DNA from 2 places in the Streptomyces sp. NPDC049915 genome. Region 1 is predicted to be linked to the other one. Evidence: riboswitches for the same ligand, from Rfam matches in the RefSeq annotation. Region 1 holds a riboswitch; the other holds the start of a gene.
What was found. A riboswitch is a leader RNA that binds a small molecule or an ion and turns the genes downstream of it on or off. The one in region 1 is predicted to bind S-adenosylmethionine.
Positions count from the first base shown of each region.

Region 1 (15,791 bases):
CGCCGTGCATCCCGGGGTGCTCGGCATACGTCCGCTCCCCGTGCGCCCGCTGCCAGGCGCCCCTCTCGCGCACGCGAAGCGGCTGTCGCGGCCTACCCTCGAGTACATGAACCACGCGCAGCTCACCGCCCTCGGGCGCGCCCTCCGGCTCCTCGGCGAGCACGGTGAGGCGCTCACCGCCGACTCCCCGGACACCAAGCTGCACGAGGTGAAGACGGATCTGCGGCGGGCGCTGGACCTGCTGGAGGAGAGCGTGTCCTCGGCGCCGCCGACGACGCGCTGCGCCGAGCACCCGCAGGGCCCCGTGGACGAGAGCGCGCCGGACCTGTGCCTGCTGTGCGAGACGCGGCGGCGGGCGGCCCGGCGGGCCGAGGTCGGCGGCGGGTACGGCCGGCCGCGACCCCAGGACACCGCGGAGCGGATGCCGTCCCGCTACGGCGTGCGCGAGGACCGGCCGCAGCCGCAGCAGCGGTGGCTGCCGGAGGCGTGGAACGGGCGGGAGTGGCAGCTGTGCGGCACGCCGCGCCACGACCGCCGGGAGGCCGAGCTGTATCTGGCCGCCCAGCGGCGCGGGCCCCGGCCGGCGATGGCGTACCGGCTGGTGCACGAGTTCACCGACTACGAGGTGCTGCGGGTGTGGGGCACGCCGGTGAAGGTGGACATCGAGCCCATGGGCAACCTGTAGCCGCGTCCCGAGGCGAGGGCAGCGTCGCGGTGCCCGGGGTGGTGGTCATCTGTGCGCGGCGGCCGTCTCGGACGGCTCGACCGCGCCCCTTGCTCAAGAAAGTCCCTGGAGCGGTCCTGAGCGGCCCCCAGACACACGTCGGCCGGGGTGCCGCCGGATACCCGGGCACCCCGGCCGTCGCTCGGCGCGCGTCTCTCGCTCAGCCGGCGCGAGCGCGTCGCCGGGTCAGCTCAGCGTCTTCAGGGCCGCCGCGTCGTACGGCTTCAGCTCGTCGAAGCGGCCGGCCAGGACCTTCGCCGCCCACTCGGGGTCCTGGAGCAGGGCACGGCCGATGGCGACCAGGTCGAACTCGTCGGCCTCCAGGCGGTCCAGCAGGTTGTCGATGTTCTTGACCGGCGAGCCCTCGCCCTGGAAGGCGTGGATGAAGTCGCCGTCGAGGCCCACCGAGCCGACGGTGATGACGCTCTTGCCGGTCAGCTTCTTGGTCCAGCCGGCCAGGTTGAGGTCGGAGCCGTCGAACTCCGGCAGCCAGTAGCGGCGGGTGGACGCGTGGAAGGCGTCGACACCGGCGGCCGCCAGCGGGGTGAGGATGGCCTCCAGCTCCTCGGGGGTCTCGGCGAGGCGCGCGGCGTAGTCCTGCTGCTTCCACTGCGAGTAGCGGAAGATCACCGGGAACTCGGGCGACACCTTCTCGCGGACGGCCGCGACGATCTCCGCCGCGAACTTCGCCCGGGCCACCGGGTCACCGCCGTAGGCGTCGGTACGGCGGTTGGTGCCCTCCCACAGGAACTGGTCGACGAGGTAGCCGTGGGCGCCGTGGATCTCGACGCCGTCGAAGCCGATGCGCTCGGCGTCGGCGGCGGCCTGGGCGAACGCGGCGACCACGTCGTCGAGGTCCTGCTGCGTCATGGCCTTGCCGGTGGGCTCGGCGCCGGCCGTGACGAGGCCGGAGGGGCCCATGGCCGGGGCGTCCGGGAAGGGCGGCTCGCCCTGCTTGCGGACCATGCCGATGTGCCACAGCTGCGGCACGATCGTGCCACCGCCCGCGTGCACGGCCTCGGCGACCTTCGCCCAGCCGGCCAGCTGCTCCTCGCCGTGGAACCGCGGCACCCGGTCGCTCTGCCCCGCCGACTCGTGCCCGACGTAGGTGCCCTCGGTGACGATCAGGCCGACCCCGGCGGCGGCACGGCGGGCGTAGTACGACACCACGTCCTCGCCGGGGACGCCGCCCGGCGAGAACATCCGGGTCATCGGCGCCATCGCGATGCGGTTCGGGACGGTCAGACCGTTGATCGTCGTCGGGCGGGACAGCAGGGCGGCCGCGCGGGCGGCGGCGGGCTCGGCGAGGGTCATGCGAGGCTCCTCAGGTGACCGGTGGGTATGTGCGCGCGCATTGTTGCACTCACTGAAGCAACCGATCACGCCCCGCCCCTCATTCCGGCCACGGGGCCCGGCGGATGTGACCCCGGACACGCCCGAGGGCGGCACCTCCAGCCGGAAGCTGGACGTACCGCCCTCGGAAAGGCCTTCGCGAAGACCTGTGAAGGACAGGTGATCCCGGAAGGATCAGAAGTCCATGTCACCGCCCGGCATGCCGCCGCCGGCCGGGGCCGCCGCCTTCTCCGGCTTGTCGGCGATGACGGCCTCGGTGGTGAGGAACAGCGCGGCGATCGACGCGGCGTTCTGCAGCGCGGAGCGCGTCACCTTGGCCGGGTCGATGATGCCCTCGGCGACCAGGTCGACGTACTCGCCGGTCGCGGCGTTCAGGCCGTGGCCCGGGGTCAGGTTGCGCACCTTCTCCACCACGACGCCGCCCTCGAGGCCGGCGTTGACCGCGATCTGCTTCAGCGGGGCCTCGAGCGCGAGCTTCACGGCCTGGGCGCCGGTCGCCTCGTCACCCTCGAGCTCCAGCTTGTCGAAGACGTGGGTGGTCTGCAGCAGGGCCACGCCACCACCGGCGACGATGCCCTCCTCGACGGCCGCCTTGGCGTTGCGGACGGCGTCCTCGATGCGGTGCTTGCGCTCCTTGAGCTCCACCTCGGTGGCGGCACCGGCCTTGATGACCGCGACACCGCCGGCGAGCTTCGCCAGGCGCTCCTGCAGCTTCTCGCGGTCGTAGTCGGAGTCGCTGTTCTCGATCTCGGCGCGGATCTGGTTCACGCGGCCCGCGACCTGGTCCGAGGAGCCGGCACCGTCGACGATGGTGGTCTCGTCCTTGGTGATGACGACCTTGCGGGCGCGGCCCAGGAGGTCCAGGGTCGCGTTCTCCAGCTTGAGGCCGACCTCCTCGGAGATGACCTCGCCGCCCGTGAGGATGGCGATGTCGCCGAGCATGGCCTTGCGGCGGTCGCCGAAGCCCGGGGCCTTGACGGCGACGGACTTGAAGGTGCCGCGGATCTTGTTGACGACCAGGGTCGACAGGGCCTCGCCCTCGACGTCCTCGGCGATGATCAGCAGCGGCTTGCCCGACTGCATGACCTTCTCCAGCAGCGGGAGCAGGTCCTTGACCGAGGAGATCTTGGAGTTGGCGATGAGGATGTACGGGTCCTCGAGCACCGCCTCCATGCGCTCCATGTCGGTGGCGAAGTAGGCGGAGATGTAGCCCTTGTCGAAGCGCATGCCCTCGGTGAGCTCGAGCTCGAGGCCGAAGGTGTTGCTCTCCTCGACGGTGATGACGCCTTCCTTGCCGACCTTGTCCATGGCCTCGGCGATGAGCTCGCCGATCTGGGTGTCGGCGGCGGAGATGGAGGCCGTGGAGGCGATCTGCTCCTTGGTCTCGACGTCCTTCGCCTGCTCCAGCAGGGCGGCGGAGACGGCCTCGACGGCCTTCTCGATACCGCGCTTCAGAGCCATCGGGTTGGCACCGGCGGCGACGTTGCGCAGGCCTTCCTTGACCAGGGCCTGGGCGAGCACGGTCGCGGTGGTCGTACCGTCACCGGCGACGTCGTCCGTCTTCTTGGCGACTTCCTTGACCAGCTCGGCGCCGATCTTCTCGTACGGGTCCTCGAGCTCGATCTCCTTGGCGATGGACACGCCATCGTTGGTGATCGTGGGCGCGCCCCACTTCTTCTCGAGGACGACGTTGCGGCCCTTGGGGCCGAGCGTCACCTTCACGGCGTCCGCGAGCTGGTTCATGCCGCGCTCGAGGCCGCGCCGCGCCTCCTCGTCGAACGCGATGATCTTGGCCATGTGAAGTGGTCCCTCCAGGACTGGGGGTGATTACTTCGGACCGCGCCCGCGCCCGCGACGGACGGCCCCGACCGGAGGAAGCTCCTTGCCCCGCCCGGCCCTGGCCTCACCGACCCGGTCCTTACGTTGTCACTCTCACCTTCAGAGTGCTAACGCAATGATTAGCACTCGGGCATGGCGAGTGCAAGCGCCTCCCCCGCATCGGGCCCCTTCGTCAGCCGCCCGCGAACACCGCCGCACGGCGCCCTGGACACGCCGAAGGGCCCGCACCCTGTGCGAGGTGCGGGCCCTTCGTGCGTGAAAGAACGTTCAGGCGGTGACGCGAACCATGTCGGCCTGCGGACCCTTCTGGCCCTGCGAGATCTCGAACTCGACCCGCTGGCCCTCCTCCAGGGTGCGGTAGCCGTCCATCTGGATGGCGCTGTAGTGGACGAAGACGTCCGCACCACCGTCGACCGCGATGAAGCCGTAGCCCTTCTCCGCGTTGAACCACTTGACGGTGCCCTGAGCCATGCCTAACTCCCCTATTACTGGCCCTTGCACAGACCCGCACTTCGCGGATCCGGGTCAGACCTCACCCCCCGATGGGTGGGGGCGTGCGCCGGAACGCGTCGACCGCGGCTGAATGTATCTGTCCAACTGCCGTCTGCAACAGGTCAATCGGACGAGAAATCTGGACGACCCGGGCCCGAAATCTCGCGAGAATTCACCTGAATTCCGAGTAAGTCGGGCCATTCAAAGGGGGCAAAAAAGACAAAAGACCCGCATACTTTGGCTACTTCTTGTCGCCCGTGCAGCAGGTTCCAGAGATCACGCCTCGTCGATTCCGGGGCGCGTTCCCCAACTCTACCGCGTCTAATCACATGGAATTGCCCCCTCCGTTTCTCTCACGGAAGGGGCAGCCCGAGGAACTCTGTGTGTCAGCAGCCGCCGGCGACCGCCGGAATGATCGACACACCCGCGCCGTCCGGGGTGGCCGTCTCCAGACCCTGCTCGAAGCGCACGTCGTCGTCATTGACGTACACGTTGACGAACCGGCGCAGCTTGCCCTGGTCGTCCAGCACCCGCGCGGCGATGCCGGTGTGGTTCTTCTCCAGGTCCGCGATGACCTCGGCGAGGGTCGCCCCGTCGGCGGGAACCTCGGCCTGGCCACCGGTGTAGGTGCGCAGGATGGTGGGGATGCGGACAGTGACGCTCACGTGGAAACCTCCGGTGGGATCGGCGCCCTGAAGGGGCGCGGGGAACTGCGCGACCAGCCCCCCGCGGTCCGCAGACAGACGATGGTCTCTTAGACGAGACCCGCGTCGCGGAACGAGTCGAGGGTGGGTCGGATCGTCGCGGTCAGTCCCGTACCGGCGACCGCGTCGAGGGTCTTCAGCCCATCACCCGTGTTCAGCACCACCGTGGTCTTCGCCGGGTCCAGCAAACCGTTCTCGATCAGCTTGCGGGTCACACCCACCGTCACCCCACCGGCGGTCTCCGCGAAGATCCCCTCCGTGCGGGCCAGCAGCTTGATCGCGTCGACGACCTGCTCGTCGGTGACGTCCTCCACCGCGCCGCCCGTGCGGCGCGCGATGTCCAGGACGTACGGCCCGTCGGCCGGGTTGCCGATCGCCAGCGACTTGGCGATGGTGTTCGGCTTCTGGGGGCGCACCACGTCGTGCCCGGCCTTGAAGGCCGTGGACACCGGCGAGCAGCCCTCGGCCTGCGCACCGAAGATCTTGTACGGCTTGTCCTCGACCAGGCCCAGCTTGATCAGCTCCTGCAGGCCCTTGTCGACCTTGGTGAGCTGCGAGCCGGAGGCGATCGGGACGACGAGCTGGTCGGGCAGCTGCCAGCCGAGCTGCTCGCAGATCTCGTACGCCAGCGTCTTGGAGCCCTCGGCGTAGTACGGACGCAGGTTGACGTTGACGAAGCCCCAGCCCTCGCCGGCCGGGTCGCCGATCAGCTCGGAGCAGAAGCGGTTCACGTCGTCGTAGTTGCCCTCGATGCCGACGAGCTCGCCGCCGTAGATCGCGGCCATGACGACCTTGCCCTGCTCCAGGTCGTGCGGGATGAACACGCAGGAGCGCAGGCCGGCCCGCGCGGCGGCGGCCCCGACGGCGCCGGCCAGGTTGCCGGTGGAGGAGCAGGACAGGGTGGTGAAGCCGAAGGCGCGCGCCGCCTCCAGGGCCTGCGCGACCACGCGGTCCTTGAAGGAGTGGGTCGGGTTGCCCGAGTCGTCCTTGACGTACAGGCCACCGGTCACGCCGAGCTCGGCGGCGAGGTGGTCGGCCTTGACGAGCTTGGTCCAGCCCGGGTTGATGTTCGGCTTGTCGGCCACGTCCGCGGGGACGGGCAGCAGCGGGGCGTAACGCCAGATGTTCGCCGGACCCGCCTCGATACGCTTGCGGAGTTCCTCGGTGTCGTAGGCCGAGAAGTCATAGGCGATCTCGAGCGGGCCGAAACACTCCTCGCACGCGAAAACCGGGCCCAGCGGGACCCGGTGACCGCACTCGCGGCAGCTCAGGGCCGCGGCGGGACCGAGGTCGACGGTGGAGGTGCTGGTAACTGTCTGCGCAGCCATGTGAGGCGAGGCCCTTTCTCCTCATCTTCCTCACGACGCATCTCGCCGTGAGACGGAATTGGCACCTTCCCCGGCCGGGAGCCTCGCGTGAACGAGTCCGGAATCAGGGTGGTTGCCGGGGCTTCACCGGGCCGTGTCCCTCTGCCCCTCTGGATGAGCGGTATTCGGTTGTGAACGCGGGCGACCCCCGACATGCGATGGTCATCAGCGTTGTCCAAGACTGTAACCGAAGGCCAGGACAGTTGAGATAGTCGTCCGAACCGCGAGATGGATCACACGATCACCCGGTGTGATCACGACAGTGAGGAGCCGCAGACCGTGCTTGAAGAAGTTGAGCGCTGGCTGAGCAGTCGCTCCTGGTCGGTGACCGATCGACCCCTGCACCAGATCCTGGCCGCCAAGCGCGCCACGGGGCAGACGGTCTCCGTCGTGCTGCCGGCGCTGAACGAGGAGGAGACGGTCGGCGACATCGTCGCGATCGTCCGGCACGACCTCATGCAGCAGGTTCCGCTGGTCGACGAGGTGGTCGTGGTCGACTCGGGCTCCACCGACCGTACCGCCGAGGTGGCCGCCGCCGCGGGCGCCCGGGTCGTCCACCGCGACGAGATACTGCCGCGCGTCCCCGCCGTCCCCGGCAAGGGCGAGGTGCTGTGGCGCTCCCTGCTGGTCACCGACGGCGACATCGTCTGTTTCGTCGACGCGGACCTGAAGGAGTTCTCCTCCGACTTCGTGACGGGCATCGTCGGCCCGCTCCTCACCGACCCCGAGGTCCAGCTGGTCAAGGCGATGTACGACCGCCCGCTGGCCGGCGCGGCGGGCCAGGGCGGCCGGGTCACCGAGCTGATGGCCCGCCCGCTGCTGAACATGCACTGGCCGCAGCTGGCGGGCTTCGTGCAGCCGCTCGGCGGCGAGTACGCGGCCCGCCGCAGCCTGCTGGAACAGCTGCCCTTCCCCGTCGGCTACGGCGTGGAGCTGGGCATGCTGGTCGACGCCCTGCACCTGGTCGGCCTCGACGGCCTCGCCCAGGTCGATGTCGGCGTGCGCATCCACCGCCACCAGGACGGTCAAGCCCTTGGCCGGATGGCCGCGGCGATCTACCGCACCGCCCAGCTCCGGCTGGCCCGCGGCCATCTGATCCGGCCGTCGCTGACCCAGTTCGAGCGGAGCGAGGACGGCTTCGAGCCGCGCACGTACTCCGTGGACACGGAGGAGCGCCCCCCGATGACGGAGATCGCGGAGTACGCGGCGCGGAAGGTGGCGTGACGCGGGTCGCCCCCGGAAGGCGGCGTGCGATGGATGTCCGTCAGCCGGCGTGACCGTCGGACCAGCGCCAGCGGCCCGCCGAGTCCTGCTCACAGGTCAGGTACTCGCCGCCCTTGCCGTAGGTGCTCAGACCGTGGTGGCGGTTGGCGCAGAACTGGCCGTCGGCGTAGCAGTTGCCCGCGGGGCTGGTGATCGCACAGGCCTTGCTGCCGCCACTGGTCCCGCCGCCGGTCCCGCCGCTCGATCCCCCGCTCGTCCCGCCACCCGCGGCGGTCCTCGTCGGCTCCGGGGTGTGCAGCAGACCCCCGTCGCAGTCCCGCCCGTCCCGGGCGATGACGAAGGCGACGTCGAAGGAGGGGGTGCGGTCGGCGGGGTCGTCGATCTGCTCGCAGACCTTCTCGCCCGCGCCCCAGGAGGAGGCCGTCCGGCCGCCGCCGTCGAGGGAGGCCCCGGTGCCCTGGAGGTAGACGGCGTAGCGCAGGCCGCTCGCGCGGGCGGCGGCGACGGCCCGGCCGACAGCCGTTCCGGTGTGGTCGCTGATCGTGACGACGGTGGGCTCGGCCACCGGGCTCGGGCTGCTGCTCGTCGGGGACGGCTCCGGCTGAGGAGCCGACGTGCTCGGTGCGGCTTTGGTCACCGGTGCGGTCTGCTGGACGGCCTTGCCGTCGCCGCCGCCGTCGCCCTGGCAGCCGGCGAGGGCCAGCGCGGCTGCCGCCACCAGCGCCGCGAGACCGGATACTCCACGGCCCCCCACCCCACGTCTGCGGCCACGTATCCCCATCATGATCAACCCGCCCCCCTGGCGTACCGGTCGTTCCGTGTAGAGCGCATCTTGTCCTGTTCACGGGATCTCCACAAGCGGTCGGCCGCATACGACCGGACACCGAATCCGGCCATACGTTTGAGTTTTTCCGGTGCGGGCTAGGTTGAGGCGTATGGCTTCCACGCACGCTGCTGATCAGAGGGCTCGGGTGCTGGTCGCGTCCAACCGCGGCCCGGTGTCGTACTCGGTGGGCGACGACGGCTCACTCACCGCCAAACGCGGCGGCGGCGGACTGGTGTCCGGACTGTCGGCCATCGGACCGGAGGCAGGGGCGCTGTGGGTGTGCTCCGCGCTGTCCGACGGCGACCGCGAGGCGGTGCGGCGCGGGGTCGGCGAGCAGGGCGTGCGGATGCTGGACGTCCCGGCCGACGTACATGCCGACGCCTACAACGGCATCGCCAACTCCGTGCTCTGGTTCGTGCACCACATGCTGTACCAGACGCCGCTGGAGCCGGTCTTCGACGCCGAGTTCCGCAGGCAGTGGGCGTCGTACGAGACGTACAATCGGGCGTTCGCCGAGGCGCTGGCCGAGGAGGCCGCCGACGGCGCGGTGGTGATCGTGCAGGACTATCACCTGACGCTGGTGCCGGGGATGCTCCGCGAGCTGCGGCCCGATCTGCGCATCGGGCACTTCTCGCACACGCCGTGGGCGCCGCCGGAGTACTTCCGGATGCTGCCGGACGACATCGCGCGGCAGGTCCTCGACGGGATGCTGGGCGCGGACCGGCTCGGCTTCCTCACCCGGCGCTGGGCGGACGCCTTCACGGCCTGCTGCGAGCAGTTCGCGGACGGGCTCGGCCGCACCCGCATCGGGGTGCACGGACTCGGCGCGGACGCCGACTTCCTGCGCGAGCGGGCCCACCGGGCCGACGTCGGTGAGCGGATGGCGGCGCTGCGGGAGCAGATCGGTGCGGGCCGCAGGACGATCGTGCGGGTGGACCGCACCGAGCTGTCCAAGAACATCGTGCGCGGGATGCTGGCGTACCGGCAGCTGCTCGAGGACCACCCCGAGTGGCGCGAGCGGGTCGTGCACGTGGCGTTCGCCTACCCGTCCCGGCAGGACCTCGCCGTCTACCGGGACTACACGGCCGAGGTGCAGCGGGTCGCGCAGGAGATCAACGCCGACTACGGCACGGACGGCTGGACGCCGGTCGTGCTGCACGTCGAGGACGACTTCGCGCGCTCGCTGGCGGCGTACCGGCTCGCGGACGTGGCGCTGGTCAACCCGATCCGGGACGGGATGAACCTGGTCGCCAAGGAGGTGCCGCTCGTCTCCGACGAGGGCTGCGCGCTGGTGCTGTCGCGGGAGGCCGGGGCGTTCGAGGAGCTGGGCGAGGACGCGATCGCGGTCAACCCCTACGACGTGACCGGTACGGCGGCCGCACTGCACGAAGCGTTGAGCATGCCGGTGAGCGAGCGCAACGACCGCGCCAAGCGGCTGGCGGCAGCGGCGACCGCGCTGCCGCCCGCGAAGTGGTTCCTGGAACAGCTTCAGGCGTTGCAGGGATGACCCGCGCGGCTAGGCCCTGTCGTTTGGATCACCCCGGCGTCGCGGGGCCTGGCACGCCCATCTGCGGCGTTGTCGTCGGTCCCCGACGCTCCGCGTCGACTCCCTCCTCCGCCTTGCAGCCGCACGCACCAGGCCCCGCTCGGGTCGATCCAGAGGTACCGCACCTCATAGCCGGCCTGATCCGAACGACAGGGCCTAGGCGGACCGGGCCACCCGGTCCGCCAGTGCCGCCAGCAGTCGTACGACTCCCTCCGGGCCGTCGACCACCACGTCCGCCCGCTTCGACAGCTCGGTGACCTCCGAGCTGCCGCTGCACACCAGCAGACCCGGGACGCCCTCGGAGCGCAGTGCCTCGACGGCGGCGAAGGCGGGCAGGTCGCCCAGGTCGTCGCCGGCGTAGACGACGGACTCGGCGCCCACCGCGCGGACGTACTCCGTCAGCGCCACCCCCTTGTCGACGCCGGGCGGGCGCAGCTCCAGGACCAGGCGTCCGGGCTCGACGATCAGCCCGTGCCGCGCCGCCAGGTCCGCCAGCGGCTCGCGCAGCGCCTCGAACGCGGCCTGCGGATCCTCGGCGCGGCGGGTGTGCACGGCGACCGCGCGGCCCTTCTCCTCGATCCATGTGCCGCGCCATGCGCCGACCGAGTCCAACAGCCCGGGCAGCTCGGCGCGCACCCCCGCCACGCCGGGGTGGGGCGGCGGGGCGGTCAGCTCACCGGTGGCGGCCTCCCAGCGTTCGGCGCCGTAGTGGCCGAGGACGACGAGGCGCTCCAGACCGGGCACGCCCGCGAAGCCGCCGTTGCGCACGGCGACCCCCGCGGGGCGGCCGGTGACCACCGCGATCGAGGCGACCTCGGGGGCGAGGCGGGCGAGGGCCGGTACCGCGTCCGGGTGGGCGCGGGCCTGATCGGGGTCGGCGACGATGGGGGCGAGCGTGCCGTCGAAGTCGAGGCCGATCACCGCCTTGCCGGGGCGGGCGAGGACGGCGTCGAGGCCCTCGCGGCCCTGCGCGGTCACCGGTTCGGGAAGGTCCGTGGCGTATGTGTCATGGCTGCCCATACCGCGAACCTATCCCCGGACGAGCCCCGCCGAACCTGGGGAGACGGTGTCGTCACCGCTCGGCGCGGCGGGCTTCGCGTATCCGTCTGAGCCTGTTCACCGTCACCGGGTCGTGGGCGAGGGCGCGGGTGTCGTCCAGCAGGGCGTTGAGCAGCTGGTAGTAGCGGACCGGGGCGAGGCCCAGCTCCTCGCGGATGGCGCGCTCCTTCGCGCCGGGGCCGGAAAAGCCGCGGCGCTCCAGCGCGAGGACGGCCCGCTCACGCTCGCCCAGCGGCGGCCGGCCCCCATCGGATGCGTCCATGCCCGAAACCGTACCGCCGCCCACTGACAGTCCCGCTAGGGCTGCGCGCTGTCCGCCGCGACCGCCGCCGACTGGATCTGCCCGAGGACGGACACGGCGCTGCCCGTGGGATCGACGGCCTGCCCGATCTGCTTCTTGATGTCGGCGCTGACCGACGCCCAGGACGTCTTGCCGACCGGGTACAGCTCGCTGAGCGGCAGCTGCTGCAGGAACGGGCGGATGTCCTTGTCCTGGCCGGAGCCGCTCATCGCCGCGGAGGCCGTGGTGGTGACCGGTAGCAGGTCGTAGGTGCGGGAGAAGTCGAGGACGTTCTTCTCGCTGTAGACGAAGTCCAGGAAGTCGCGGATCTGCTCGCGGTGGCCGTTCTTCTTGAAGGCCATCATCCAGTCGGCCACGCCCATCACGGACCGGCTGGGCCCGGTCACGCCCGGCATGGTGACCATGCCGAACTTCACGCCCTTCCTGGCGGCCATCTGCATCAGCGACGGATGTCCGTTGAGCATGCCGACCTCGCCGTCGGCGAAGGCGGTGAAGGCGTCGGCACGGTTCAGCTTGCCCGGCGCGACGGGACCGGTGAGACCCTTGCCGACCAGCTTGTTCTTCAGCCAGGTGAACGTCTGGACGTTCTGCGAGGCGTCGATGCCGTAGGTGCCGACGGTGTCGACGTAGCCGCCCCCGCCGCTGAGCAGCCACTGCATCGTCTCCGCCTGCGCCTCCTCCGGCCCGAGGGGCAGCGCGTAGGGGTACTTCACGCCCTTGTCCTTGAGCGCCCGGGCGTCGGCGGCCAGCTCGTCCCAGGTCTTGGGCGGGTCGATGTGCGCCTGGTCGAACAGGGTCTTGTTGTAAAAGAGCAGCCGGGTGGAGGCCGCGAACGGCATGCCGTACTGCACCCCGTGCACCTGCCCGGCCGACACCAGCTGGGAGACGAAGTCGGCCTGGGTGGAGATGGAGAGCACGTCGTCGGCCCGGTACAGCTCGTCCTTGGCGGCGTAGTCGGCGTAGGCGCCGATCTGGGCCATGTCGGGCGCCTGGCCGGCGTCGGTCATCTCCTTGACCTTGCGGTCGACGTCGGTCCACGAGTAGACGCTGACGTCGACCTTCACGCCGGGGTGCTGGGCCTCGTAGTCCTTGACGAGGTCGTCCCAGTAGTGCCGGGAGCTGTTTGCGTCGTTGTCGCCGTAGTCGGCGGCGACCAGCTTGAGGGTCACGTCACCGGAGCCTCCGGTGACGCCGCAGCCGGTGAGTACCGCCGTCAGGCCCAGCGCGGAGATCACCGCGATCGTCGTCGTCCTTAGCCGCTGCACCGCTCCGGCTCCCCACCCTCGTAGACGTCCGCCGACCTCTGGCACGTCGGACACGTCTGAACCAACTTTCCGATTAACGGATTAAGGTCTACACCATGCAAGTGGACTAGACCTCTCATGGGTGGTGGGGCCACACTGTTCCCCGTGAGACATGTCATCGCCCTCGACGTGGGCGGCACCGCGATGAAGGCCGCCCTGGTCGGGGCGGACGGCGCACTGCTCCACCAGGCACGCCGGCCCACCGGCCGCGAGCGCGGGCCGGACGCGGTCGTCGAGCACATCCTCGGCTTCGCCGCGGACCTGCGCGCCCACGGTGAGGCGCACCTCGGCGAGCCCGCCGCCGCGGCCGGCGTCGTCGTCCCCGGCATCGTCGACGAACAACGCGGCCTCGCCGCCTACGCCGCCAACCTCGGCTGGCGCGACCTCCCCCTGCGCGACCTGCTCGCCAAGCGGCTCGGCGCACCCGTCGCCCTGGGCCACGACGTGCGGGCCGGCGGGCTCGCCGAGGGCCGCCTGGGCGCGGGCCGGGGCGCCGACCGCTATCTGTTCGTGCCGCTGGGCACCGGGATCGCCGGCGCCATCGGCATCGGCGGCCGGGTCGAGGCGGGCGCGCACGGCTTCGCGGGCGAGATCGGCCACATCGTCGTACGGCCCGGGGGTACCCCCTGTCCGTGCGGGCAGCGCGGCTGCCTGGAACGGTTCGCGTCCGCGTCGGCCGTCAGCCAGGCGTGGGCCGAGGCCTGCGGCGACCCGGACGCCGACGCCGCGGACTGCGCCAAGGCCGTCGCGTCCGGCGACCCGAACGCCGTCCGCGTCTGGCAGGAGGCGGTGGACGCCCTCGCCGACGGCCTGGTCACCGCGCTCACCCTGCTGGACCCGCGCACCCTGATCATCGGTGGCGGCCTGGCCGAGGCGGGGGAAACCTTGTTCACACCGCTGCGCGACGCGGTCGCGCAACGGGTCACCTTCCAGAAACTGCCGGAGATCGTCCCGGCTGCCCTGGGCGACACGGCGGGATGCCTGGGCGCAGGCCTCCTGGCCTGGGATCTCCTGGACACCACGACCGGCAAGGAGGAAACGCCCTGATGGCAACCCCCTCAGGGGCGCGGGACAGCGCCCATATGCGGCTCCGCCACGGGGCGCGACCCGCCACGACGAACCCGCACCCCGCGCCGGACCGAACCCCCCTGGTGCTGTCCGGCGCAACGGTCGTCCTCCCCACGGGAGCCGTCCCGGACGGCCGAGTGGTGGTCGACGGCACCCGCATCGCCGGTACGGCACCGGCGAACGCCCAGGTCATCGACGTACGGAACCACTGGCTGATCCCCGGCTTCGTCGACCTGCACAACCACGGCGGCGGCGGAGCCTCCTTCACCTCCGGCACCGTCGAGGACGTCCTCACGGGCATCCACACCCACCGCCTGCACGGCACCACCACCCTCGTCGCCTCCACCGTCACCGACGACATGGACTCCCTGACGCAGCGCGCCGGGCTGCTGAGCGAGCTGGCCGAACAGGGCGACATCGCCGGGATCCACTTCGAGGGGCCGTTCATCTCGCCGTGCCGCAAGGGCGCGCACTCCGAGGAACTGCTGCGCGACCCCGAGCCGGCCGAGGTGCGCAAGCTGATCGACGCGGCGCGCGGCCACGCGAAGATGGTCACGCTCGCCACCGAGCTGCCGGGCGGCATCGACTCCGTACGGCTGCTCGCCGAGCACGGCGTGATCGCGGCGATCGGGCACACGGACGCCACGTACGAGCAGACCCTGGAGGCGATCGACGCGGGGGCGACGGTCGCCACGCACTTGTTCAACGCGATGCCGCCGATCGGTCACCGCGCGCCGGGGCCGATCACGGCACTGCTGGAGGACGAGCGGATCACGGTCGAGCTGATCGACGACGGGGTCCATCTGCACCCGGCGGCCCTGCAGCTGGCGTTCCATCACGCGGGTGCGGAGCGGGTCGCGTTCATCACGGACGCGATGGACGCGGCCGGCTTCGGCGACGGCCGCTACATGCTCGGCCCGCTGGAGGTGGAGGTCGCGGACGGGGTGGCACGGCTGGTGGAGGGCGGTTCGATCGCGGGCTCCACGCTCACCCTGGACCGGGCGTTCAAGCGGGCGGTGACGGTGGACCGGCTGCCGGTGGAGGACGCGGTGCGGGCGCTGTCGGCCAACCCGGCGCGGCTGCTCGGGCTGGACGACCGCGTCGGCTCGCTGGAGCCGGGCAAGGACGCCGACCTGGTCCTGCTGGACGAGCACTTCGACCTGAAGGGCGTCATGCGCCGCGGCGCCTGGGTGGTTGGCCCCCAACTGGCCTGATCCGTCCGCTCGTACGGAGGCGGTGGCCGGTCCCGGGGCTGGGCCGACCGCCGTCTCTTTGGCATGATCGACCCTCCGGAAGTCCACGTCAGCACACGTATGCGGGGGGAGGTCGGCCCAGGTGATCCTCACGGTCACGCTGAACACCGCTCTCGACATCACCTACCGCGTCCGCTCCCTGCGGCCGCACACCTCCCACCGCGTCACGGACGTCATCGAACGGCCGGGCGGCAAGGGGGTCAACGTGGCGCGGGTCCTCGCCGCCCTCGGTCACGAGGTGACGGTCACCGGTTTCGCGGGCGGGGCCACCGGGCGCGTCGTCCGTGACCTGCTGACGGACACGTCCGGGGTCCGCGACGCGCTGGTGCCCGTCGCGGGCGCGACGCGCCGCACGATCGCCGTGGTGGACGGGCACAGCGGCGACACCACCCAGCTGAACGAGCCGGGCCCCCTCGTCGCGCCCACCGAGTGGGGCGCCTTGCAGGACCGGTACGAGGAGCTGATCGCCGGTGCGTCCGCGGTGGCCCTGTGCGGCAGCCTGCCGCCCGGCGTGCCGGTGGGCGCGTACGCGGGCCTGATCCGTACGGCGCGTGCGGCGGGCGTTCCCGTCCTGCTGGACACCAGCGGCGAGCCGCTGCGCCGCGGGGTCGCGGCCCGGCCGGACATCGTCAAACCCAACGCCGACGAGCTGGCGGAACTGACGGGCTCCCACGAGCCGGTGCGCGCGACGCAGGACACCCGCCGGCGCGGGGCGCGCGCGGTGGTGGCCT
Region 1 covers NZ_JBFAMH010000004.1:364,254-380,044, forward strand. Annotated here, with positions in the region: gene AB0J12_RS08995 (hypothetical protein) at 107-685, shown strand; gene AB0J12_RS09000 (NADH:flavin oxidoreductase) at 911-2,038, opposite strand; gene groL (chaperonin GroEL) at 2,252-3,874, opposite strand; gene AB0J12_RS09010 (cold-shock protein) at 4,184-4,387, opposite strand; gene AB0J12_RS09015 (MoaD/ThiS family protein) at 4,795-5,073, opposite strand; gene thrC (threonine synthase) at 5,163-6,440, opposite strand; SAM riboswitch class I at 6,459-6,600, opposite strand; gene AB0J12_RS09025 (glucosyl-3-phosphoglycerate synthase) at 6,759-7,703, shown strand; gene AB0J12_RS09030 (hypothetical protein) at 7,744-8,421, opposite strand; gene AB0J12_RS09035 (trehalose-6-phosphate synthase) at 8,639-10,036, shown strand; gene otsB (trehalose-phosphatase) at 10,232-11,095, opposite strand; gene AB0J12_RS09045 (DUF3263 domain-containing protein) at 11,148-11,396, opposite strand; gene AB0J12_RS09050 (extracellular solute-binding protein) at 11,432-12,700, opposite strand; gene AB0J12_RS09055 (ROK family protein) at 12,818-13,786, shown strand; gene nagA (N-acetylglucosamine-6-phosphate deacetylase) at 13,891-15,021, shown strand; gene AB0J12_RS09065 (1-phosphofructokinase family hexose kinase) at 15,143-15,791, shown strand, end outside.

Region 2 (15,791 bases), on a different contig from region 1:
ACCAGCCGTGAGACGCACACGACGACGGGCCGGTCGGTGAGCCCGAGCCGGGCCCGCACCTGGTCGCCCCCCGACGCCGGGTGGAAGGTCTTCTCGTCGACGCCGGGCGGCAGTTGCACCATCCGCGCGGCCGCCTCGGGAGTCAGCGCGCCGGCGATCCGGGCACGCGTGTACTCGCCGAGGTAGGTGATCGTGTCGGTGCTCTCGCCGATCCGGCGCAGCAGCTGCCGGGCGGCGGGCAGCTGGGCCCAGCCGGCCTCGTGCCCGTGGGTGGTGGCGACCAGCCGCCGCGCGCCGGCCCTGCGCAGCGCCGGCGCCATCAGCCCGAGCGGCGCGGCCGCCCCGAACCACACCGATGTGCACCCGTGCTCGCGCAGCAGCCCGACCGCCCGCCGGGTCGCCCCGGGCGTCGGCAGCAGCATCGTCGTGGAGTCGCGTACGACGGTGAAGGGCTGCTCGGCGTCGAAGGCGGCGGTCGCCTCGGCGCCCTCACGGCCGCGCTTCCAGGTGGAGGCGTAGACGACGACCCGCTCGGGGTCCAGCCGGAGCGCCATGTTGTGCAGGAAGGCCTGGATGCCGCCCGGCCGGGGCGGGAAGTCGTTCGTCACGATCAGGGTCTTGTGCATCGCCGCCGACCCTACAAGAGCCCCCGTATGTGGCAGGCACACAGCCGGGCACGCCATCATGTTCTGCAAGCTGGTATTCGAACGGACGGGGATCACGTGAAGACGACGGCCACCAGGTGGTCCCTGACCGGGCTGCTCGGCGTGTGGGCGGTGACCCGGCTGTTGCTGCTGCTGTTCGTCTTCCGGGTGTACGTCTTCCCCGGCCCGGACGTGACCAGCGACGTGTGGGTGATCTACCAGGGCTGGTACGACGTCCTGCGCGGCGGAACGTTCCCGCAGCAGGACGTCACCTGGCAGTACCCGCCCGCGGCCGCGCTGGCGATCCTCTCCCCCGCCACGCTGCCCTTCCTCGGCTACGCGCACGGCTTCTTCGTCCTCGCCTTCGTCGCCGACCTGGTGACGCTCGCGCTGCTCGTGTACGCGGGCCTGCGCCCCGGCAAGTCGCTGTGGGGCCCCTGGGTGTGGGTGGTCGGCGTCCCGCTGCTCGGCCCGACGGTGTACGCCCGCTACGACGTGATGGTGACCGCGGTGGCCGTGGCCGCGCTGCTCGCCGGTGTGCGCCGGCCACGGCTGATGGGGGCGCTGGCCGCCTTCGGGGCGATGCTGAAGGTCTGGCCGGCGCTGCTCCTGGTCGGCGTGTGGGGCGCGGCCCGCCGACGGGCGTGGACGACGGCCGCGGTGACCGCGGCGGTGCTGGCGGCCCTCCTCGCCGTCTGGATGCCCGGCGCCTTCGCCTTCCTCACCGCCCAGCGGGACCGGGGCACCGAGGTGGAGTCCCTCGGCTCGACGGTCTTCCACGTGGCCCGGCACTTCGGCTGGAGCGGGCAGGTGCTGCTGAACTACGGCTCGGTGGAGTTCCTCGGCCCCTACGTCCAGGTCGTGAGCACGGCGGCGCTGGCGCTGACCGGGGCGGTGTTCGCCTGGCTGCTGCTGTGGCGGGTGCTGGCGTCCGAGTTCTCGCCGCACTCCCTGGCGGACGCGGCGTTCACCGCCGTGCTGCTGTTCACCACGACCAGCCGGGTGATCAGCCCGCAGTATCTGGTGTGGCTGGTGGGTCTGGCGGCGGTGTGCCTGTGCTTCCGCTCGACCCGGATGCGATGGCCGGCGGCGCTTGTGCTGGCGGCGACGCTGTTCACGGTGCTGGAGTTCCCGGTGCACTTCGGCAACGTGGTCGCGAGCGACGACCTGGGCATGACGCTGCTGTTCGCCCGCAACGGCCTGCTGGTCGCCGCCACGGCCACCGCCGCCGTCCTGCTGTGGCGCTCGACGGTCCCGCCCGCGCCCCGCAAGACGGTCCCCGCGCAGGCCGCCGACCCGAACAGGACCCCGGTCGCCTCCTGAGCCGGGCCCCTGGCACCCTCCGGGCCGGACCCGGTCGGCTCCTCGAGCCCACGCCGGTCGCCGCCGAGCCGGCCTCAGGTGGCCCGTACCAGGGAGGCCGTCTCCTCCTGCGGTGCCGGAGAGCGCCGGAGCAGCAGCGCCACCGCCGCACACTGCACGGCCATCGCCGGCGCGAGCGCCAGGCACACCCCCGGCAGGCCGAGCCCGGCCAGCGCCAGGGCGAGCGGCAGTTGGGCGGCCGTGCCGGCGAGGGTGATCCGCAGCAGCGCGGGCGCTCCGCCGCTGCCCTCGAAGACCCCGCCGAGCGCGATGAAGCAGGCCATCAGCAACAGGTAGGGGCCGACGCAGCGCAGGAAGAGCACGCCGTCGTGGGCCACCGCGGGCCCGGCGCCGAAGGCGGCCATGATCCGGGGGGCGGCGAGGGCGAACAGCGCGGAGGCGGCGAGGCCCACCGTGCCGGAGACCAGCACGGCCTGCCGGCCGATCGCCCGCCGCGCGTCGCGGCCCTCGCAGGCCATTGGCGAGCAGGGCGAGGCGCATCGGGGTGCGGGTGTCGCCGGTGCCCTTGAGGACGGCGTCGAGCAGCTGCTGGGCGAAGAAGACGGCGACGCCGGGCAGGGAGACCGCGAGGTAGGCCGTGGCGAGCGGGACCGCGGCCCCGTCCCCGCCGCCGAGCACCAGCCGGGCCAGCGGCTCGCGCAGCAGGAACCCGCCCACCACGACCACCGGTGTGACGACCCCGAACAGCGCCCACCCGCCCCGTACTGCCGAGCGCACCGCCCCCGGATTCTTGCGCGCCCCGGGCGTGGGCGACCAGCACGGTCGTCCCGGAGGCGAAGCCGAGGGCCACCCCCAGCAGCACGTTCTCGGTGTTGGTGGCCACGGCCGCGGCGGCCACGGCGGGTCCGCCGAGCCGGGAGACCCAGACGGTGTTGATGATCCCGGCGGCGACCGAGGCCGGCAGGGAGAGGTAGACCGGGTGGGCCAGTGCGATCAGTTGCCTGCGATGTGCGTCCAAGACGTCCCCCTCGACCCTGGTACCTCGAATCGAGATAGCTCGACCAGAGGTAGCATGGCGCGGAGGCCACCCGCAAGGAGGATGCGTGCTGGAGCTGTCGATCCTGGGCTTTCTCGCCGAGGAGCCGTTGCACGGCTACGAGCTGAAGGAGCGCATCAAGGCGCTTCAAGGTCACGTCCGCCCGGTGAGCGACGGCGCGCTGTATCCGGCGATCACCCGCCTGGTCGCCGCCGGCAAGCTCGGCCAGCACACCGAGGAGGGCGCGAGCGCGGCCCCCCGGCGGGTGCTCTCCCTCACCGAGGCCGGCCGGGCGGACCTGCTGGAGCGCCTGCGGCGGCCGAAGCAGGTGGAGATCACCGACCAGGTCCGCTTCCACGTGGTCCTGGCGTTCCTGCGCCACCTGCCGGACCGCGCGGAGCAGGCGGCCGTCCTGCGCCGCCGGCTCGAGTTCCTGCAGACCCCGTCGAGCTTCTTCTACCGGGACGGCAGCCCGGTGCGCGCGGAGGAGGCCGGCGACCTGTTCCGCCAGGGCATGCTGCGCGTGGCCCGGGCGACCGGCGAGGCGGAGCGGGCGTGGCTCAGGGAGGCGATCGACCTGCTGGAGCGGCCCGGCTGACCGCCCGACCGACCTCCTGGAGCAACCCGCCGGCCGCCCGGCCCGGGGCGCAGCGCTCAGCCCAGCTGCACCCGCAGGTAGTCCCGCCACTGTGCGGTGAAGTCCGGCAGGGTCACGCCGAGCGTCGTCCGCATCGCGTCCTCCACCGCCCCGGCCCGCACCCGGTGCTCGCCCACCGCGCGGTAGAACGCGCGCAGCTGCGCCTCCCCCCACCGCTCGGCGATCATCCGGCAGGCCAGCCAGCCGCTCTCGTACGCCCGCGCCAGCCGCCCGGCGTCCCCGGCGAAGCCGAAGTCGCGGTCGCCGGGCAGCGCGGCCGGCACCTCGCCGTCGGCCACCGCCCGCTGGAGCTCCGGCGCGGCCTGCGCGGCGGTGCGTCCGCTGCCGCGGTAGCCGACCCAGTCGGCGTACCCCTCCGACAGCCACAGCGGCGTCGCGGCGTCGGTGGCGCGCCGGGTGGCCACGTGCGTGGTCTCGTGTGTGAGGACCACCTGCCGGCCGAGCGTGCCGAGCATGCCGTACGCGTCGGGGTTGACGATGACCCGGTCGGCGGCCGCCTTGGCCGGCGCCCCGGTCTCGCCGGTGGTGACGGCGGCGATGCCGCGGTAGGAGGAGGCGGGCGAGCCGAGCAGCCGCGCCATCCCGTCCAGCGACTTCGGCACCAGCACCACGATCCGGCCGGGCCAGTTCGCTCCCCAGGCGTCGGTCACGGCGGGCACCGCCCGGTCGGCGAGCGAGACGTAGGCGCGCAGTTGCCCGTCGGGCCGGCCGACGCCCAGCACGAGACTGTGCCGCCCGCGCACGACCCGTACCGTGCCCTGGTCCCACAACTGGTCGGCGGAGTTCGGCGCGGGCCGCTCGGCGGCGACCGACCACCGGCCGTCTTGGGAACGGGTGAGCGTGAGCGTGCGTCCCGCCGTCACCGGCGCCTGGTCGTAGTCCCGCACCCGGTAGCGCAGCTCGGCGTCCACGGTCGCGGTGGCACCGCTGCGGCGCACCCCGGTGACCCGGTACGACCACGAGGTGAGCGGCACCTCCCGCACCGCGGCGAACCCGGCCCGCGTGCCCGTGGCGCCGTAACCCGCCGCGTCGTGGTGCAGCACCGCCTCGGCCCGCCGGTCGAGCAGACGCTGCACCTCGGCCCGCACACCGTCGGCGCCGGGCCGCCCGCCGCACCCCACGAGGGACACGAGCAGCAGGCACACCGAGACGAGAACCGACACCCCCGACGCACGCCCTCGACCAGCCACCTTCCCGAGGGTACGGGGCCAGGGCCCGGTCAGACCCTGGTCACCGACGAGATCGGCATCATGCCGACCGGGTCGTAGCGCACCGGGGCACCCGGATAGGGGGCGTGGATGACCCGGCCGTTCCCGACGTACATCCCGACGTGGCTGGCGTCGGAGCGGTAGACGACCAGGTCGCCGGGGCGGGCCTGAGAGAGCGGCACCTGATGGCCGGCGAAGCGCTGTTCCTGCGAGGTGCGCGGCAGATGCACCCCGGCCCGCGCGTACGCCCACTGCATCAGGCCCGAGCAGTCGAACCCGGAGGGCCCGTTGCCGCCCCACACGTACGGCCTGCCGAGGGCCGCGCGGGCGGCGGCGACCGCGGCGGCGGCCCTCCCGGAGGCCGGCACGGCCCCGCCGAGGTCGGGCAGGTAGGTGCGGCCGGAGCGCGAGATGCGCTCATAGGCGGCGCGTTCGGTGTCCGGCAGGGAGTTGAGCAACCGGCGCGCCTTGGCGAGCTTGTGCTCGACGGTCTTCTTGTGGCGCGTGACGGCCGCGCGGCTGCGCTCGAGTTCGGCCAGCTGCCGGGTGGCCTCGGCGCGTTCCTGGGCGAGTTCGCGCAGGGCGCCCTGCAGCTCGTGCAGTTGCCCGGCCTGGTGGGCGGTGATCCGGTCGAGCACGGAGGCCTTGTCGAGGTAGTCGTCGGGGTCGGCGGAGAACAGCAGCGCGACGGCCGGGGCGATGCCACCGGAGCGGTACTGGGCTCCGGCCAGCGAACCCAGCGCGTCCCGCATGGTGTTGACCCGCTCCTGCTGACGGGCGATCAGATCCTGGCTGTCGCTGACCTGCCGGTGCAGCGCGTCGGCCCGCTCGTCGGCCTTGTTGTACGCCTCGGTGGCCTTCTCGGCCTCCTCGTAGAGGCGGTCGACCTCGGCCCGGGCATCGCCCTGCGGCGCGGCCACGGCGGAGCCGGCCGGTACGGCGCCGAGGGCCGCGGCCGCGACGGACAGCGCACTGAGGGCGGCGCACGCGCCCCGGTCGAACCCGGAGTGCGCAAGGCGACGGCGATGGGAACCCACGGGAGGCCGCGCTCCTTCCACTGGGGAACAGGACTGCTCCCCGCGGAACCGAAAACGCCGTGGACGGCGCAGGCCGGGGGAAACGCGGCAGACAGTAGCCCCGTCACGGGCCGGCGGCCAAAGACCGCCGCGGGCACACACGGTGACGCCCCGCCGCTGACGCAGGTCATCGGCGGGGCGTGGGGTCATTTCCCGTAGTCACGATTCGCCCGTTCGGGCGGCACGGCGCGTTGATCTTGTCGAGGGCCGGGATGTCCTGGCGCGAGTCCCGAGGGTCAGATCCGCACGCCGAACTGGAACGGCATGTTGTTGATCGACTCGTAGCGCACGACGGTGCCGGTGCGCGGGGCGTGCAGCACCTGGCCGTTGCCCGCGTACAGGCCGACGTGGTGCAGGTCGCCGTAGAAGAGCACCAGGTCGCCGACCTGGAGGTCGCTCATGGAGTAGATGCGCGTGCCGGCGTTCGCCTGGGCCTGCGAGGTGCGGGGGATGGAGACGCCGGCCTGGGCGTAGGCCCAGGAGGTCAGACCCGAGCAGTCGAAGGAGGACGGGCCGGTGGCGCCGTAGACGTACGGCGAGCCGATCCGGCTCTGGGCGGCGGAGAAGGCGGCGGCGGCGCGGCCGGAGGCGGCCTTGGAGTTGCCGAGGTCGACGCGGCTGCTCGCGGAGCGGCTGGCGCGGGCGTCCTCCGCGGCCATGGCGGCCTTCTCGGCGGCGGTCAGGGAGTTGAGCAGCCGCTGCGCCTCGGCGAGCTTGCCCTGGACTTCCTTCTTCTTCTTGCCCAGCTCGGTGCGGGTGGCGGAGAGGTCCTTGAGCTTCGCCGCGGCCTCGGAGCGCTCCTGGGCGAGCTGACGCTGCTTCTCCTGGATCTTCCTCAGCGCCTCGACCTGCTGGCCGCTCAACTGGTCGAGCGTGGAGGCCTTGTCGAGGTACGAATCCGGGTCGGAGGAGAGGAACAGCTGCACGGAGGAGTCGATGGTGCCGGTGCGGTACTGGGCGGCGGCCGCCAGGCCTATGCCGTCGCGCAGCTCGTTGAGCTCCTCCTGGCCGCGCGCCACGTTGTCCTGGATGGTGGAGATCTCCTTCTGGAGCGTCTCCTGCTTCTCCTTGGCGCCGTTGTACTTCTCGGTGGCCTGCTCGGCCTCCTCGTAGAGCTTGTCGACCTTGGCCTTGACCTCGTCCTTGCTCGGCTTCTCACTGGGCGCGGCGTTGGCCGCCTGCGCGCTGATGGCGACGGCAGCGGCGGCTGCGGTGGTCAGCACGGTCACACGTGCACGGCTCGGCTGCTTGGGTCGACGGTGGGACGCCACGGAGGCGAACTCCTTCTTGTGAGTAATCACCCGTTCGGAGGTTCGAAGGCAGACCCTAGTGACCTCGCTGTGATGAGTTCAAATCCTCACAGCAAAAAAACCCGTCACGCCATGCATTCTTTGCACACAACTCACCAGCAGTGACATGGGATTGACCGTCTGTGGATCGTCGCGGGCGCCAATTCGGGCATTGGGCCCGTGCGTTCACCTTCTAGGACAGTCGCTTGAGGAGTACCGCAGAAGCCACCGGTCGGGCACCGGCCCGGGCGACGCCGTCGGCCACCTCGCGATCGGTGGAGGCGACGATGACCGGGCGGCCCGGCGGCTCGGCGCGCACCAGCTGGCGGATCAGCTCGTCCGCCGTGACACCCGGCTTGGAGAACAGCACCCGCACCCCGCGCGGCGGAGCCAGCAGCACCGGCGCGACCAGTTCGGCCCCGTCGAAGACACAGGTGACCTCGGCGCCGGTCTGCGCGGCGAGCGCGGACAGCTGCCCGAGGAGCCTCAGGCGCTGCTTCTCCAGCGGCATCTGGGGATAGCCGGTCTTGGTGACGTTGTAGCCGTCGACGACCAGATGCGCCTGCGGCAGCGCGAGCAACTGGTCGAGGATCGCAGGGTCGTTCTCGGACAGCGCGCGCGCCGCGATGTCCTTCGGCGTCATCCGCCCCGGCTCGACGGCGTCCACGGTCTCGGCCGGGCGCACGGACACCGGGGGAAGGGCGAGTTCGCGCCGCAGTCCCTGGGTGGCGTCCAGCAGGGTGTCCAGCAGCAGCCGGACCCGCATGTCCTCCACGCTGCGTCCCTCGCGCGCCGCGCGGCGGGTGGCCTCCAGGGCGGCCTCCGCCTCGCTCAGACGCGTCTTGAGCCGCCGTGACTCGCTCTCCGCCGCGGACACCTGCGCCTGCGCTTCGGCGCGTACGCCCTCGGTCTCGGCCTGCGCCTTGCGCAGTGCCGCCTCGCCGCGCTTGACGTCACTGAGGGCGGCGCGCAGCTTGCGGTGCAGCGATTCCGCTTCCTTCTTGACCTGGTCCAGCTCCGCGCGCAGCCGCTCGGTCTCGGCGCGGGTGTGCTCCTTGGTCTGCGCGAGCAGTTCGCGCAGCCGCTCCAGCTCGGCGCGGCTCTCCTCGTCGGCGCGCTCGGCGTGGGCGCGCTGCGCCTCCTCGCCGGCCGCGGTGACCAGCTTCACCCAGCCCGCGGGGCGCAGAACATAGGCCGCGGCCGCCACGTCGAGCGGGTCCGCGGCCGGGGGCGGCGAGCCGGAGTCCAGGGCGCCGGCCAGTTCCGGCTGCGCTTCTCTGAACTTCTCGCCGATCCGCTGCCGGAACAGCGGATCGGTCTCCAGCGCGGCCGCCATCGCGTTCCCGGCGAACTTGGCCCGCCGGTTCGGTGCGAACCGGGCGTACTGCCGAAGCTGTGCGGGCAGTTCGCCGACGGTCAGCCCGCCGAAGCCGTCCGCGACGATCTGGACGACCCTGCGGCGCACGCCGTCGGGCAGCGGACGGTCGAGCACCTCAGCGGCGCCGTCGCCCGGCCCCCCGCCTGTGGTCTCCACCATCCGTCACTCCTGTACCTGTCGTACGTGTTTCCTGTCGGCCGTGAGGGGGCGCCGGCTCAGGCCTCGGCCGCGGGCCGGTCCACGAGCTCCACCTGGTCCACGGCGTTGCACCAGCGGCAGCGCACCGACTCGATGGTCTCACTGAGCACGTCGCGCTCCTCGACCTTGGGCTCGCCGGCGAGATCGAGGTGGACGTACTCGACGACCTTCGACGAGCGGGTCACGTCGAAGCGGGTGAGGTTGCCGCAGAGCGTGCAGCGCCACCGCGTCGTGGCGGTCGGCAGGGGAACCGTCATCGTGACTGTTCGCTTTCTTCCAGTGTCCGTGACGCACCGGCCTCCCCGGTGCGTGTGGCTCGTAACCCTACGGCCTGGCGGTCACTCGCCGCTGGTCCGTCCACGGCGGCGAGGCGGCCTCGTCCGATGCGTCCGGTTACGTCATGCTCTGTAGGCATGATCGGCAACTGGACGACCGCGGTCGGCAAGGCGACCAGGACCCTGTCGCGCACCTCGGCCCCGGTGACGTACGCACTGATCGCCGTGTGCTGCCTGATCTTCCTGCTGGGGCCGGCGGCGGGCGTGAACCCGGCCTACGGCCACGGCGACGAACTGCTCACCGCCCAGCGGGCGTACTTCCGGCGCTGGGGCGTGGTCCCGGGCGAGCTCTTCCAGGGCTCCCCGCGGGCCGTGCTGACGCCCATGACGGCCCTGTTCGTGCACGGCAGCTGGGTGCATCTGCTCGGCAACATGCTCTTCCTCTACGTCTTCGGAGCGATGACCGAGGAACGGATGGGCCGCGGCCGGTTCGTCGTGTTCTACGTCGGCTGCGGTTACCTGGCCCTGCTGGGATACGCCGCCGTCCACGCCGCGTCCGAGCAGTCGCTGGTCGGCGCCTCGGGGGCGATCTCGGCGGTCCTCGGCGCGTTTCTCTCCCTCTTTCCCCGCGCCCGGGTGACCAGTCTCCTGCCGTTCCTGTTCTTTGTGCCGCTGCGCTTCCCGGCGTGGGTCGTCCTGCCGTTCTGGGCGGTGCTGCAGTGGCTGGCGGCGGGGCGTGCCACCCAGGGGCCGGGGGTGGCGTACCTGGCCCATCTGATCGGCTTCGGGCTGGGCTTCCTGGTCGCGTGGGTGGCCGTCCGCCGTAGGACTAGAGTGAAGGCCGCCCCTGCTCCGGCCCCCGAGGGAGAGAACCAGCCGTGATCACCGCGATCGTCCTCATCAAGACCAGCGTGGACCGGATCCCCGAGATCGCCGAGCAGATCGCTTCGCTGGATTCGGTGAGCGAGGTCTTCTCCGTCACCGGGACGTACGACCTGATCGCCATGGTGCGGGTGCGGCAGCACGAGGACCTGGCGGAGGTCATCCCGGGGCGGATCAGCAAGATCCCGGGCGTCGAGGGCACGGACACGCACGTGGCTTTTCGGACGTACTCCCAGCACGACCTGGAGGCGGCGTTCGCGATCGGTCTGGACTCCTGACCGGGGGAACACCGCCTCACCGGGCGTTCGACTGCCTCGGACCGCGCCTCAGACAGCGGGAACGCAGCGGCCGTCTTCCGTCCTGTACGTCCACTGCGCGCCCTGGGTGACCAGTTCCTTGACCGCCGTGACGAAGCGCTCCACATGCTCGTCCGGGGTGCCGGCGCCGAAGCTCACGCGGATCGCGTTGAGGGACTTCTCGCCGGGGGCCGCCTCGGGGGCGCCGCACTCGCCCTGGCTCTGAGGGTCGCTGCCGAGCAGGGTGCGCACCAGCGGGTGGGCGCAGAAGAGGCCGTCGCGGACGCCGATGCCGTACTCGGCGGACAGGGCCGCGGCGAAGTGGGAGCTGTTCCAGCCCTCGACGACGAACGAGATCACGCCGACCCGGGGGGCGTCGTCGCCGAAGAGGGAGAGGATCCTCACCTCGGGCACGTCGGCCAGGCCCTCGCGGACCGCGGCGATGAGCTGCTGCTCGCGGGCGACCAGGGTGTCCCAGCCGGCCTCGGTCAGCGCCTTGCAGGCGGAGGCGATGGAGTAGGCGCCGATCACGTTCGGGGAGCCGGCCTCGTGGCGGGCGGCGCTGTCGTGCCACTCCACGTCCACTCCCCCGTCCTCGCGCCGGGCGACCTTGCGGCTGGCGCCGCCGCCGGCGAGGTAGGGGTCGGCGGCCTGGAGCCAGTCGGCGCGGCCGGCGAGGACGCCGGAGCCGAAGGGGGCGTACAGCTTGTGGCCGGAGAAGGCGACCCAGTCGACGTCGAGGTCGCGCACGCTCACCGGGTGGTGCGGGGCCAGCTGGGCGGCGTCCAGGACGATCCGGGCACCGTGGGCGTGCGCGGCGGCCGCCAGCTCGCGCACCGGCCACAGTTCGCCGGTGACGTTGGAGGCGCCGGTGACGCAGACCAGAGCGGGGCCGTGGGGGTCGCGGTCGGCGAGCGCACGCTCCAGGGTCTCGACGGCCTGCCGCGGGGTGCGCGGGGCGTTGAGGTAGGTGACCTTCGCGTGCTGCCAGGGCAGCAGCGAGGCGTGGTGCTCGGTCTCGAAGACGAAGACCTGGCAGTCGGCCGGGAGCGCCCGGGCCAGCAGGTTGAGCGAGTCCGTCGTGGAGCGGGTGAAGACGACCTGGTCGCCCTCGCGGCAGTCGAGGAACTCTGCGACCGTCTTCCGGGCGTTCTCGAACAGGTCGGTGGACAGCTGCGAGAGGTAACCGGCACCGCGGTGCACGCTGCCGTAGTACGGCGCGTACGCCGCCACGTCGTCCCAGACGCGCTGCAGGGCGGGAGCGCTGGCGGCGTAGTCGAGGGCGGCGTAGGTGACCTCGCCTCCGGTGACGAGCGGGACGGTGACATCTCGACCCAGAACGGGCAGCGGGGCACAAACGGACCGGTCGGCGGCAGCGGTGGAGACAGACATGGCGGAACTCCCGTGAGGATGCGCGAGAAGGCGCGGGAAAGGATGAAAAAGGGTGTGCGGAGGCGGGGCTCTGCGGCCCTATCGCATTCGCTTGCTCACGGAAGACTCCTCGACGACCAGGACCCCTGGGTTCGCGAGGGGTCCGCGCTTGCCGCAGACCTTGCTGCCTGCGGCCTGGTCTTCACCCGGGGCACCCCGCCACGGACGGAGGGTTGCCGGACAGTCGGCCGGGGCCTCATGACTGTCACTCATGACCTGGTACGGGAACGTAACGGAAGTGATCGGCGTCCCGCAACCCGAGTCCGGATCGCGGGACGGCCGTGGGTCGGCGCTAGGCGTTGCTGGCCGCCACCCAGCGCTCCAGTGTGCGCTTGGCCGAACCCGAGTCGATGGACCGGGCCGCCTTCGCCATGGCGGCCCGGATCTGCTCGGCCAGCGGTGCGCCGGTCGGCTCCAGAGCGACCAGCGCGGCCGCCGAGTTGAGCACGACGGCGTCCCGGACGGGCCCGGGCTCACCGTCCAGCAGGCGCCGGGCCACCTCGGCGTTGTAGGAGGCGTCGGCGCCGCGCAGGGCCTCCACGGGGGCCAGGCCGATGCCGACCTCCCGCGGGTCGAAGGTCTCCTCGGTGACCTTGCCGTCACGGACGATCCAGACCCGGGACGTGGAGGTGATCGTCAGCTCGTCCAGGCCGTCGTCGCCCCGGAAGACCAGGGAGGAGTTGCCGCGTTCGGCGAAGACGCCGGCGACGATGGGCGCCATCCTGGCGTCGGCGACGCCGACGGCCTGCGCCCGTACCTTCGCCGGGTTGGTCAGCGGGCCCAGTACGTTGAAGGTGGTGCGGATGCCCAACTGGCCGCGCGCGGCGGCCACATGGCGCAGCGCCGGGTGGAACTTCACCGCGAAGCAGAAGGTGATCCCGGCCTCCTCGGCGACCTGGGGCACCCGGTGCAGCGGCAGGTTGAGGTTGACGCCGAGCTTCTCCAGCACGTCGGAGGCGCCGGAGGCCGAGGAGGCGGCCCGGTTGCCGTGCTTGACGACCTTCGCGCCCGTGCCGGCCACGACGATCGAGGACATGGTGGAGATGTTCACCGTCTTCGCGCCGTCGCCGCCCGTGCCGACGATGTCGACGGTGGGGCCGGGGACCTCGATGACGTTGGCGTGGTCGTACATCGCCCGGACCAGACCGGTGATCTCCTCGACCGTCTCGCCCTTGGCGCGCAGCGCGACCGCGAACCCGGCGATCTGCGCGTCGGTGGCCTCGCCGCGCATGATCTGGTCCATCGCCCAGGCGGTGTCCTCGGCGCTCTGGTCGCGGCCTTCCAGCAGGCTGTTCAGCACGCGCGGCCAGGAACGGCCCGCCGCGGTGTCGCCTCCAGCGGGGGTCACAGCGCTCATCAGCCGCTCCTGGTCGTCGTACGCATCGAATGACGTCTCCACCCTATCCAGCCCGGCGCACGGCGAAGGGCCCCGTCCGCACACCGGACGGGGCCCCGCCCACGCACGGCAAGCCCGCCCGCGTCACCCGCCGCCGCAGCCCCCGGCCCCCGGCCGGCTTATTGGCCCGCGGCCACACGCTCGGCCTCCGTCGCCGGACCAGCGCCTCTCACCACGGCCCTCGCCGGACCACCGCTCCTCACGACGGCCGGCCGAAGACCGCCCGCGCACGGCGAAGGGCCCCGTCCGAACACCGGACGGGGCCCTTCGACCGTGGCGTGGCTGACGCAGCGATCAGTGGTGGCCGTGGCCGCTCGTGATCTCCCTGTACTCCTCGGTGGTGGGCTTCGGAATCTGCGACTCCTCGCCGAAGTACGCCTCGCTGAGCTTGGCGCGCAGCTTCTCGGCGCCCTTCACCTTGCGCTCGACACCGTTCTCGTCGACCGTCGGGCCGATCTCGAGCGGCTGGTACTGCTCGTGCGCGGTGAGGGTGTGCAGCGCCTCCTGGCTGAGCGGCTCGTGGACCTCGATGAACTCACCGTGCGGCAGGCGCTTGATGGTGCCGGTCTCGCGACCGTGCAGCACCTTCTCCTTGTCCCGGCGCTGCAGGCCGAGGCAGATCCGCTTGGTGATCAGGAACGCGAGGACCGGTCCGACGAAGACGAAGACCCGCACGAACCAGGTGACCGCGTTGATCGACAGGTGGAAGTGCGTGGCCCACAGGTCGTTGCCGCCACCGATCAGCAGGGTCAGGTACACCGTCATCCAGGCGACGCCGAGACCCGTGCGCGTCGGGGCGTTGCGCGGGCGGTCCAGGATGTGGTGCTCGCGCTTGTCGCCGGTGACCCAGGACTCGATGAACGGGTAGACCGCGATCGCCACCAGGACCAGCGGGAAGATCACCAGCGGGATGAACACACCGAGAACCAGCGTGTGACCCCAGAAGTTGATCTCCCAGCCCGGCATGAAGCGGATCAGACCCTCGGAGAAGCCCATGTACCAGTCGGGCTGGGCGCCCGTGGACACCTGGTCCGGCCGGTAGGGGCCCATGGCCCAGATCGGGTTGATCTGCGCGACCGCGGAGATGACCGCGATGACACCGAAGACCAGGAAGAAGAAGCCGCCCGCCTTCGCCATGTACACCGGAAGCAGCGGCATGCCGACGACGTTCTTGTTCGACTTGCCGGGACCCGCGAACTGGGTGTGCTTGTGGTAGAAGACCAGGATCAGGTGGCCCACCACCAGGCCCAGCATGATGCCCGGCAGCAGCAGGATGTGGATCGAGTAGAAGCGGGCCACGAAGTCGCCGCCCGGGAACTCGCCGCCGAAGAGGAAGAACGACAGGTACGTGCCGACGATCGGCACGGACAGGATCGCGCCCTCCATGAAGCGGACACCGGTGCCGGAGAGCAGGTCGTCCGGGAGCGAGTAACCGGTGAAGCCGGTGAACATGCCCAGGACGAACAGCAGGAAGCCGAACAGCCAGTTGATCTCACGCGGCTTGCGGAACGCGCCCGTGAAGAACACGCGCATCATGTGCACGAACATGCCCGCGAGGAAGATCAGCGCGGCCCAGTGGTGGATCTGCCGGATCAGCAGACCACCGCGCACGTCGAAGGAGATGTGCAGGGTCGACCTGAACGCCTCGGACATCATCTGCCCCTGGAGCGGGACATACGTGCCGTGGTACTCGACCTCGTTCATCGACGGGTGGAAGAAGAGCGTCAGATAGACACCCGTCAGAATGATGATGAGGAAGCTGTACAAGCACACTTCGCCCAACATGAACGACCAGTGGTCGGGGAAGATCTTGCGCATGTTCGACTTGGCGAGGGAGTAGATCCCCAGCCGGCCGTCGGCCCAGTCGGCGACGCGTTCGCCGGCCGGTGCCTTCCCGCGAGAGCGGGGTGCTTCGTTCGCTGCAGTACTCATCCGCGCTCCCAGAAAGCAGGACCGACGGGCTCTTCGAAGTCGCCGAGCGCCTCGAGGTAGCCCTCGTCGTTCACACCGATGCGCAGCTGCGGCAGGGCGTGACCGGCGGGACCGAAGATCACACGGGCACCGTCGGACAGGTCGAAGGTGGACTGGTGGCAGGGGCACAGCACGTGGTGCGTCTGCTGCTCGTACAGCGAGATCGGGCAACCGACGTGGGTGCAGATCTTGGAGTACGCCACGATGCCCTCGTGCGACCACTGGAGCTCGCGCTTGTCCTTGATGTTCTCCGGCTGGAGCCGGACGATCATCAGGGCCGCCTTGGCGATCTCGGTCTGGAAGTCCTCGTCGTGCTCCTCCAGGCCCTCGGGCTTGGCGAAGGTGAGCGAGCCGACCGCGACGTCCTCGGGACGCAGCGGCTCGTTCGTGTTCATGTTGACGAGGAGCTTGCCCTTGGACCACAGCGTGTGCCGCAGGCTCGTCCCGGGCAGCGGACCGAGGTCGCGCAGCAGGAACAGACCCGACAGCGGGACCAGGGTCAGCGCACCGAACATCGTGTTGCGGATCAGCTTGCGCCGGCCGATCGCCGACTCCTTGGCGCCCTGGCGGAAGTCCGCGTGGACCTTCGCCCGGACTTCCGGGGAGGCCTCGATCGGGTGACGCTCGTCGGCCACCTCCACGTCGGACATCAGGGTGCGGGCCCAGTGGACCGCGCCCGCGCCGATGCAGAACAGCGCCGTGCCGAGGGTCAGACCCAGCGCGAAGTTCA
Region 2 covers NZ_JBFAMH010000019.1:19,914-35,704, reverse strand. Annotated here, with positions in the region: gene AB0J12_RS27520 (glycosyltransferase family 4 protein) at 1-626, opposite strand, end outside; gene AB0J12_RS27515 (glycosyltransferase 87 family protein) at 723-1,967, shown strand; partial or broken gene AB0J12_RS27510 (MATE family efflux transporter) at 2,042-2,985, opposite strand; gene AB0J12_RS27505 (PadR family transcriptional regulator) at 3,071-3,601, shown strand; gene AB0J12_RS27500 (hypothetical protein) at 3,658-4,851, opposite strand; gene AB0J12_RS27495 (NlpC/P60 family protein) at 4,881-5,906, opposite strand; gene AB0J12_RS27490 (NlpC/P60 family protein) at 6,182-7,216, opposite strand; gene AB0J12_RS27485 (NYN domain-containing protein) at 7,428-8,771, opposite strand; gene AB0J12_RS27480 (hypothetical protein) at 8,828-9,067, opposite strand; gene AB0J12_RS27475 (rhomboid family intramembrane serine protease) at 9,224-9,967, shown strand; gene AB0J12_RS27470 (Lrp/AsnC ligand binding domain-containing protein) at 9,964-10,245, shown strand; gene AB0J12_RS27465 (aminotransferase class V-fold PLP-dependent enzyme) at 10,294-11,655, opposite strand; SAM riboswitch class IV at 11,795-11,911, opposite strand; gene trpD (anthranilate phosphoribosyltransferase) at 11,987-13,051, opposite strand; gene AB0J12_RS27455 (cytochrome bc complex cytochrome b subunit) at 13,385-15,022, opposite strand; gene AB0J12_RS27450 (Rieske 2Fe-2S domain-containing protein) at 15,019-15,791, opposite strand, start outside.
Region 2: another riboswitch for S-adenosylmethionine. It lies ahead of AB0J12_RS27465 (aminotransferase class V-fold PLP-dependent enzyme); the one in region 1 lies ahead of thrC (threonine synthase).